2 regions of the Streptomyces sediminicola genome follow, and region 2 is predicted to be linked to the other one. Evidence: riboswitches for the same ligand, from Rfam matches in the RefSeq annotation. Region 2 holds a riboswitch; the other holds the start of a gene.
The links. A riboswitch is a leader RNA that binds a small molecule or an ion and turns the genes downstream of it on or off. The one in region 2 is predicted to bind S-adenosylmethionine.
Positions count from the first base shown of each region.

Region 1: another riboswitch for S-adenosylmethionine. It lies ahead of thrC (threonine synthase); the one in region 2 lies ahead of VM636_RS22275 (aminotransferase class V-fold PLP-dependent enzyme).

Region 1 covers NZ_CP144555.1:3,852,093-3,855,455, reverse strand. The annotation lists gene VM636_RS16950 (MoaD/ThiS family protein) at 1-95, opposite strand, end outside; gene thrC (threonine synthase) at 191-1,489, opposite strand; SAM riboswitch class I at 1,508-1,655, opposite strand; gene VM636_RS16940 (glucosyl-3-phosphoglycerate synthase) at 1,787-2,731, shown strand; gene VM636_RS16935 (hypothetical protein) at 2,753-3,363, opposite strand, start outside.
Region 2 covers NZ_CP144555.1:5,071,420-5,074,782, reverse strand. The annotation lists gene VM636_RS22280 (Lrp/AsnC ligand binding domain-containing protein) at 1-187, shown strand, start outside; gene VM636_RS22275 (aminotransferase class V-fold PLP-dependent enzyme) at 225-1,610, opposite strand; SAM riboswitch class IV at 1,981-2,097, opposite strand; gene trpD (anthranilate phosphoribosyltransferase) at 2,182-3,246, opposite strand.

The DNA.
Region 1 (3,363 bases), 1.2 Mb from region 2:
ATGACCTCGGCGAGGGTCGCGCCCTCGGCGCTGACCTCGGCGCGGCCCCCGGTGTAGGGGCGCAGGATGGTGGGGATGCGGACGGTGACACTCACGGGGGAACCTCCGGAAGGGGTGGCGGACCGACGGGCGCGGGAGCTGCGCGTCCAGCCCCCGCCGCCCGACGACGAGGGGACGGCGGGGCGGTGGCTCAGCCGAGGCCGGCCGCGCGGAACGACTCCAGGCTGGGGCGGATCGTGGCGGTCAGGCCGGTGTCGGCCACCGCGTCCAGGGTCTTGAGCCCGTCGCCGGTGTTGAGCACGACGGTGGTCAGGGTGGGATCGAGGACGCCGCTCTCGACCAGCTTGCGGGTCACGCCGACGGTCACGCCGCCGGCGGTCTCCGCGAAGACGCCCTCGGTGCGGGCGAGCAGCCGGATCGCGTCCACGATCTGCGCGTCGGTCACGTCCTCCACGGCGCCGCCGGTGCGGCGGGCGATGTCGAGGACGTAGGGGCCGTCGGCCGGGTTGCCGATGGCGAGGGACTTGGCGATGGTGTCCGGCTTCTGCGGGCGGACCACGTCGTGTCCGGCCTTGAAGGCCGCGGCCACCGGCGAGCAGCCCTCGGCCTGCGCCCCGAAGATCTTGTACGGCCGGTCCTCGACCAGGCCCAGGGAGATCAGCTCGCGCAGCCCCTTGTCGATCTTCGTGAGCTGGGAGCCGGAGGCGATCGGGACCACGATCTGGTCCGGGACGCGCCAGCCGAGCTGTTCGCAGATCTCGTACGCGAGGGTCTTGGAGCCCTCGGCGTAGTAGGGCCGCAGGTTGACGTTGACGAAGCCCCAGCTCTCGCCGGCCGGGTCGCCGATCAGCTCGGAGCAGAAGCGGTTCACGTCGTCGTAGGTGCCCTCGATGCCGACGAGGTCACCGCCGTAGACCGCGGCCATGACGACCTTGCCCTGCTCCAGGTCGTGCGGGATGAAGACGCACGAGCGCAGTCCGGCGCGGGCGGCGGCGGCGCCGACGGCGCCGGCCAGGTTGCCGGTGGAGGAGCAGGACAGGGTGGTGAAGCCGAAGGCGCGGGCGGCCTCCAGCGCCTGGGCGACGACGCGGTCCTTGAAGGAGTGCGTCGGGTTGCCGGAGTCGTCCTTGACGAACAGCCCGCCGGTGACGCCGAGTTCGGCGGCGAGGCGGTCGGCCCGCACGAGCGGGGTCCAGCCCGGGTTGAGGTTGGGCTTGCCGGCCACGTCGGCGGGGACGGGCAGCAGCGGGGCGTAGCGCCAGATGCTGGCGGGGCCGGACTCGATGCGCCGGCGCAGTTCCCCGGCGTCCAGGCCGGCGAAGTCGTAGGCGATCTCCAGCGGTCCGAAACACTCTTCGCAGGCGAAGACCGGGCCGAGCGGGACGCTGTGGCCGCATTCGCGGCAGGAGAGCGCGGCGGCGGGACCGAGGTCGACCGAACCGGCGGCAGGGGTGGCGGCGTTGGCGCTTTCGACGGTCTGCACAGCCATGTGAGGCGAGGCCCTTTCTCCTCATCTTCCCCACGACGCGTTTCGCCGTGAGACGGAATTGGCACCTTCCCGAGCCGGGAGCCTCGCCACGTCTGCGTGACAAGAACCGACTGGAGGGTTGCCGGGGCTTCATCGGGCCGTGTCCCTCTGCCCCTCTGGATGAGCGGTATGCGGTTGTCGGCGGTGGCGACCCCGGCATGCGAGGGTCGTCCGCGTTGTTCAAGACTGTAACCGAAGGCCATGACGGCCGAGACCGTCGTCCGTACCGCGAGATGGATCACGAAGGAGCCACCGACCGTGCTGGAAGAAGTCGAGCGCTGGCTGAGCGCCCGCTCGTGGTCCGTCGCCGACCGCCCGCTCCGGCAGCTCGTGGCCGCCAAACGCGCCGGGGGCCAGTCGGTCAGCGTCGTGCTCCCCGCGCTGGACGAGGAGGCGACGGTCGGCGAGATCGTGCGGGTGATCCGCCGCGAACTGATGGAGCGCTGCCCGCTCGTCGACGAGGTGGTGGTCGTCGACTCCGGCTCCCGCGACCGGACGTCGGCGGTGGCCGCGGCGGCGGGCGCGCGGGTCGTGCACCGCGACGCCATCCTGCCGCGCATCCCCGCGGTGCCCGGCAAGGGCGAGGTGCTGTGGCGGTCGCTGCTGGTGACCGGCGGTGACATCGTGTGCTTCGTCGACGCCGATCTGCGCGAGTTCTCCGCCGACTTCGTCACCGGCATCGTGGGCCCGCTGCTGACCGACCCGGACGTGCACCTGGTCAAGGCGATGTACGACCGTCCGCTGGGCACCGCCGCCGGTCAGGGCGGCCGGGTCACCGAGCTGGTGGCCCGTCCGCTGCTCAACCTGCACTGGCCGCTGCTGGCCGGCTTCGTGCAGCCGCTGGGCGGCGAGTACGCGGCCCGCCGCTCGCTGCTGGAGCGGCTGCCCTTCCCGGTCGGCTACGGCGTCGAGCTGGGCATGCTGGTCGACGCGCTGCACCTGGTGGGGCTGGACGCGCTCGCGCAGGTCGACGTCGGGGTGCGCCACCACCGCCACCAGGATGGGCGGGCGCTCGGCCGGATGTCCGCCGCGATCTACCGCACCGCCCAGCTCCGGCTGGCCCGCGGCCACCTGGTGCGGCCGTCCCTCACCCAGTTCGAGCGGGGTGAGGGCGGCTTCGAGCCGCGCACTCACCCCGTGGACACCGAGGAACGGCCGCCGATGGAGCAGATCGCGGAGTACGCGGCCCGGAAAGTGGCCTGAGGCCCCGGCCGGGCCCGGGGATCAGCCAGGGACGCCGTCCGACCAGCGCCAGCGTCCGGCGCCGTCGCGCTGACAGGTCAGGTACTCGCCGCCGCGCCCGTAGGTGCTCATGCCGTGGTGCCGGTTGGCGCAGAACTGGCCGTCGGCGTAGCAGTTGCCCGCGGGGCTGGTGAGGGCGCAGTTCCGGGTGGTGCCGGAGCCGCCGGTGGTCCCGCCCGTGGAGCCGCCGGTCGTGCCGCCCGTGGAGCCGCCGGTGCCGCCTGTCGTGGCGGGGGCCGCGGGCCGGGGCGGCGGGGGCGTGTACAGCGCCTTCCCGGCGCAGTCGCGGCCGTCACGCGGGACGGTGAACGCCACGTCGTAGGCGGGGTTGGCGTCCTCGGGGTCGTCGACCTGGCCGCAGACCCTCTCGCCGGCGCCCCAGGACGAGGCCCGCGTGCCGCCGCCGTCCAGCGAGAGGCCGGTGCCCTGGAGGTAGACGGCGTAGTCGAGGCCGGCCGAGCGGGCGGCGGCCGTGGCGGTGCCGACGGTGGCGCCGGTCTGGTCCGCGAGCGTCTCCACGGCCGGCGTGGGCGCGGGCGTCTCGGAGGTCTCCGCCGGCTCCGGTGCCTGGGCTGGCTCCGGCGTCCGCGCGG
Region 2 (3,363 bases):
CTCGGTCACCGGCACCTACGACCTGATCGCCATGGTCCGGGTCCGCCGGCACGAGGACCTGGCGGAGGTCATCCCGGGCCGGATCAGCAAGATCCCCGGAGTGGAGGCCACGGACACGCACGTGGCCTTCCGCACCTACTCCCAGCACGACCTGGAGGCGGCCTTCGCCATCGGGCTGGACAACTGACCCGCTCCCCCGCCGCGCCCCGGCCGGTCCGCCCCGCTCAGGCCGCCGGAGCCTCGGGCACGCAGCGCCCGTCCTCGGTGCGGTAGCTCCACCGGGCACCCTCGCGCACCAGCCGCCCCACGGCCTCGACGAACCGGTCGACGTGCTCCTCGGGCGTGCCCGCCCCGAAGCTGACCCGCACCGCGTGCAGGGGCCCCTCCCCGCCTCCCGGCTCCGCCGCCGCACCGCAGCCGCCCGGCGCCTGCGCCCCGCCGCCGAGCAGGGCGCGCACCAGCGGGTGGGCGCAGAACAGCCCGTCGCGCACGCCGATGCCGTACTCGGCGGAGAGCGCGGCGGCGAAGTGCGAGGCGTTCCAGCCCTCGACGACGAAGGAGACCACGCCGACACGGGGCGCCTTGTCGCCGAAGAGGGACAGCACCCGCACCTCGGGCACCCGGGCCAGCCCCGCCCGCAGCCGGCCGAGCAGGTACCGCTCCCGCGCCACCAGGGCGTCGAAGCCGGCCTCGGTCAGCGCCTCACAGGCGGAGGCGATGGCGTGGGCGCCGATCACGTTGGGCGAGCCGGCCTCGTGCCGGGCGGCGCCGTCGTGCCACTCGACCTCCAGCGTGCCGTCGGCCCGCCGGGCCACCGTCCGGCTGGCCCCGCCCCCGGCGAGGTAGGGCTCGGCCTCGCCCAGCCAGTCGGCGCGGCCGGCCAGCACGCCCGCGCCGAAGGGCGCGTACAGCTTGTGCCCGGAGAAGGCGACCCAGTCGACGTCCAGGTCGCGGACCCTGACCGGGTGGTGCGGGGCGAGCTGGGCGGCGTCCAGGACGACGCGGGCACCGTGGGCGTGGGCGGCGGCGGCCAGTTCGCGCACCGGCCACAGCTCGCCGGTGACGTTGGAGGCGCCGGTCACGCAGACCAGGGCGGGGCCGTGGGGGGCGCGGTCGGCGAGGGCCCGCTCCAGGATCTCCACGGCCCGCCCGGGGCTGTCGGGGGCGTCCAGCACGGTGACGGGGGCGCCGCGCCAGGGCAGCAGCGCCGCGTGGTGCTCGGTCTCGAAGACGAAGACCCGGCAGTCGCGGGGCAGGGCGGCGGCGAGCAGGTTGAGGGAGTCGGTGGTGGACCGGGTGAAGACGACCTGGTCCCCGGGGCGGCAGTCGAGGAACTCGGCGACGGTCCGGCGGGCCCGCTCGAACAGTTCGGTCGACAGCCGGGACAGGTGCCCGGCCCCGCGGTGCACGCTGCCGTAGTACGGGGCGTAGGCGGCCACGTCGTCCCAGACCCGGCGCAGCGCGGGGGCGCTGGCGGCGTAGTCGAGCGCGGCGTAGCCGATCTCGCCGCCGGTCACGAGCGGGACGGCGACGTCGAGACCCAGTACCGGGAGCGGGCCGGCGGGGGCGGCCGTGGAGGTCGCGGTGGCGGGGGCGGTGGCGGTGGTCATGGGTGTACTCCCGTGAGGACAGGCGGACCCTTCGCGCGGGCGCTGCGGCCGGGCGCGGAAGGGTCGGAAGGGGCAGAAGGGGGGAGGAGGACGCGCGGCGGGGGCGCTGCGGCCCCGGGCCCTCCGGCGCGGTCCCGGCGCACGCCCACGCGAGGCCGACGGCACGAAACCGGCGCGCGGGGCGCGGGGACGGCGGACCGTGAAAGCGGGCGGGAGGGGACCGTGACGGCGGGCCCGGGGGCGTCGTCGGGGGTGCGGGGCACGGGGGCACGGCACGAGGCGACGACGGCCCCTACGGCATTCGCTTGCTCACGGAAGGCTCCCTCGTACGACCAGGACCCCTGGCGGTGTCACTCGAAGGAGTGCGAGGGGTCCGCGCTTGCCATGGACCCTGCTGTCCACGGCCTGGTCTTCACCCGGGGCACCCCGCCACGGACGGAGGGTTGCCGGACAGTCGGCCGGGGCCGTGTGACTGTCACTCATGACCTGGAAGGGAACGTACGCGAGCCGGCCCGCCTCCCGCAACCCGGGTCCGGAGCGCGGGACGCCGGCCGGCCCGGCGGACGGGGTGTCAGGCGTTGCTGGCGGTGACCCAGCGTTCGAGGACGCGGCGGGCGGCGCCCGAGTCGACGGACTCCGCGGCCCGGTCCATGGCCGCCCGGAGCCGCTCGGCGAGCGGGCCGGCGCCCGGCTCCAGCGCCACCAGGGCCGCGGCGGAGTTGAGCAGGACCGCGTCGCGGACCGGGCCGCTCTCGCCGTGGAGCAGGCGGCGGGCGACGTCGGCGTTGTAGGCGGCGTCGGCGCCGCGCAGCGCCTCCACCGGCACCGGCTCGATGCCGACGTCCCGCGGGTCGAAGTGCTCCTCGGTGACCTTGCCGTCGCGCACCTCCCAGACCCGGGAGGTGGCGGTGGTGGTCAGCTCGTCGAGGCCGTCGTCACCGCGGAAGACCAGGGAGGAGTGGCCGCGCTCGGCGAAGACCCCGGCGATGATCGGGGCCATCCGGGCGTCGGCGACGCCGATCGCCTGTGCCTTGACGTGCGCGGGGTTGGTCAGCGGACCCAGGAAGTTGAAGACCGTACGGATGCCGAGCTGTCCGCGGGCCGCCGCGACGTGCCGCAGCGAGGGGTGGAACTTCACCGCGAAACAGAAGGTGATCCCGGCCTCCTCGGCGACCTCGGCGACCCGCCGCGGGCCGAGTTCCAGGTTGACGCCGAGCTTCTCCAGGACGTCGGAGGCGCCGGAGGCCGAGGAAGCGGCCCGGTTGCCGTGCTTGACGACCTTGGCCCCGGTGCCGGCCACGACGATCGCGGACATGGTGGAGATGTTGACCGTCTTGGCACCGTCGCCGCCGGTGCCGACGATGTCGACGGTCTCCCCCGGCACCTCGATCACCCGGGCGTGCGCGTACATGGTGCGGACCAGTCCGGAGATCTCCTCGACGGTCTCGCCCTTGGCCCTCAGCGCGGTGGCGAACCCGGCGATCTGCGCGTCGGTCGCCTCCCCCCGCATGATCACGTCGAGGGCCCAGGCGGTGTCGTCGGCGGTCAGGTCGTGACCGTCCAGCAGTCCGTTCAGCAGGGCGGGCCAGGAGCGGCCCGCCGCGGTGTCGCCTCCAGCGGGGGTCACAGCGCTCATCAGCCGCTCCTGTGTGTGGGTCGGGAAACCGTGTCCGCCGGAGGGCACGCGAGTGCTCCGGCGCCCCCCACCCTATCCAGCCGGGGACACGGCCGAGGGGCCCCGTCCGCAGACCGG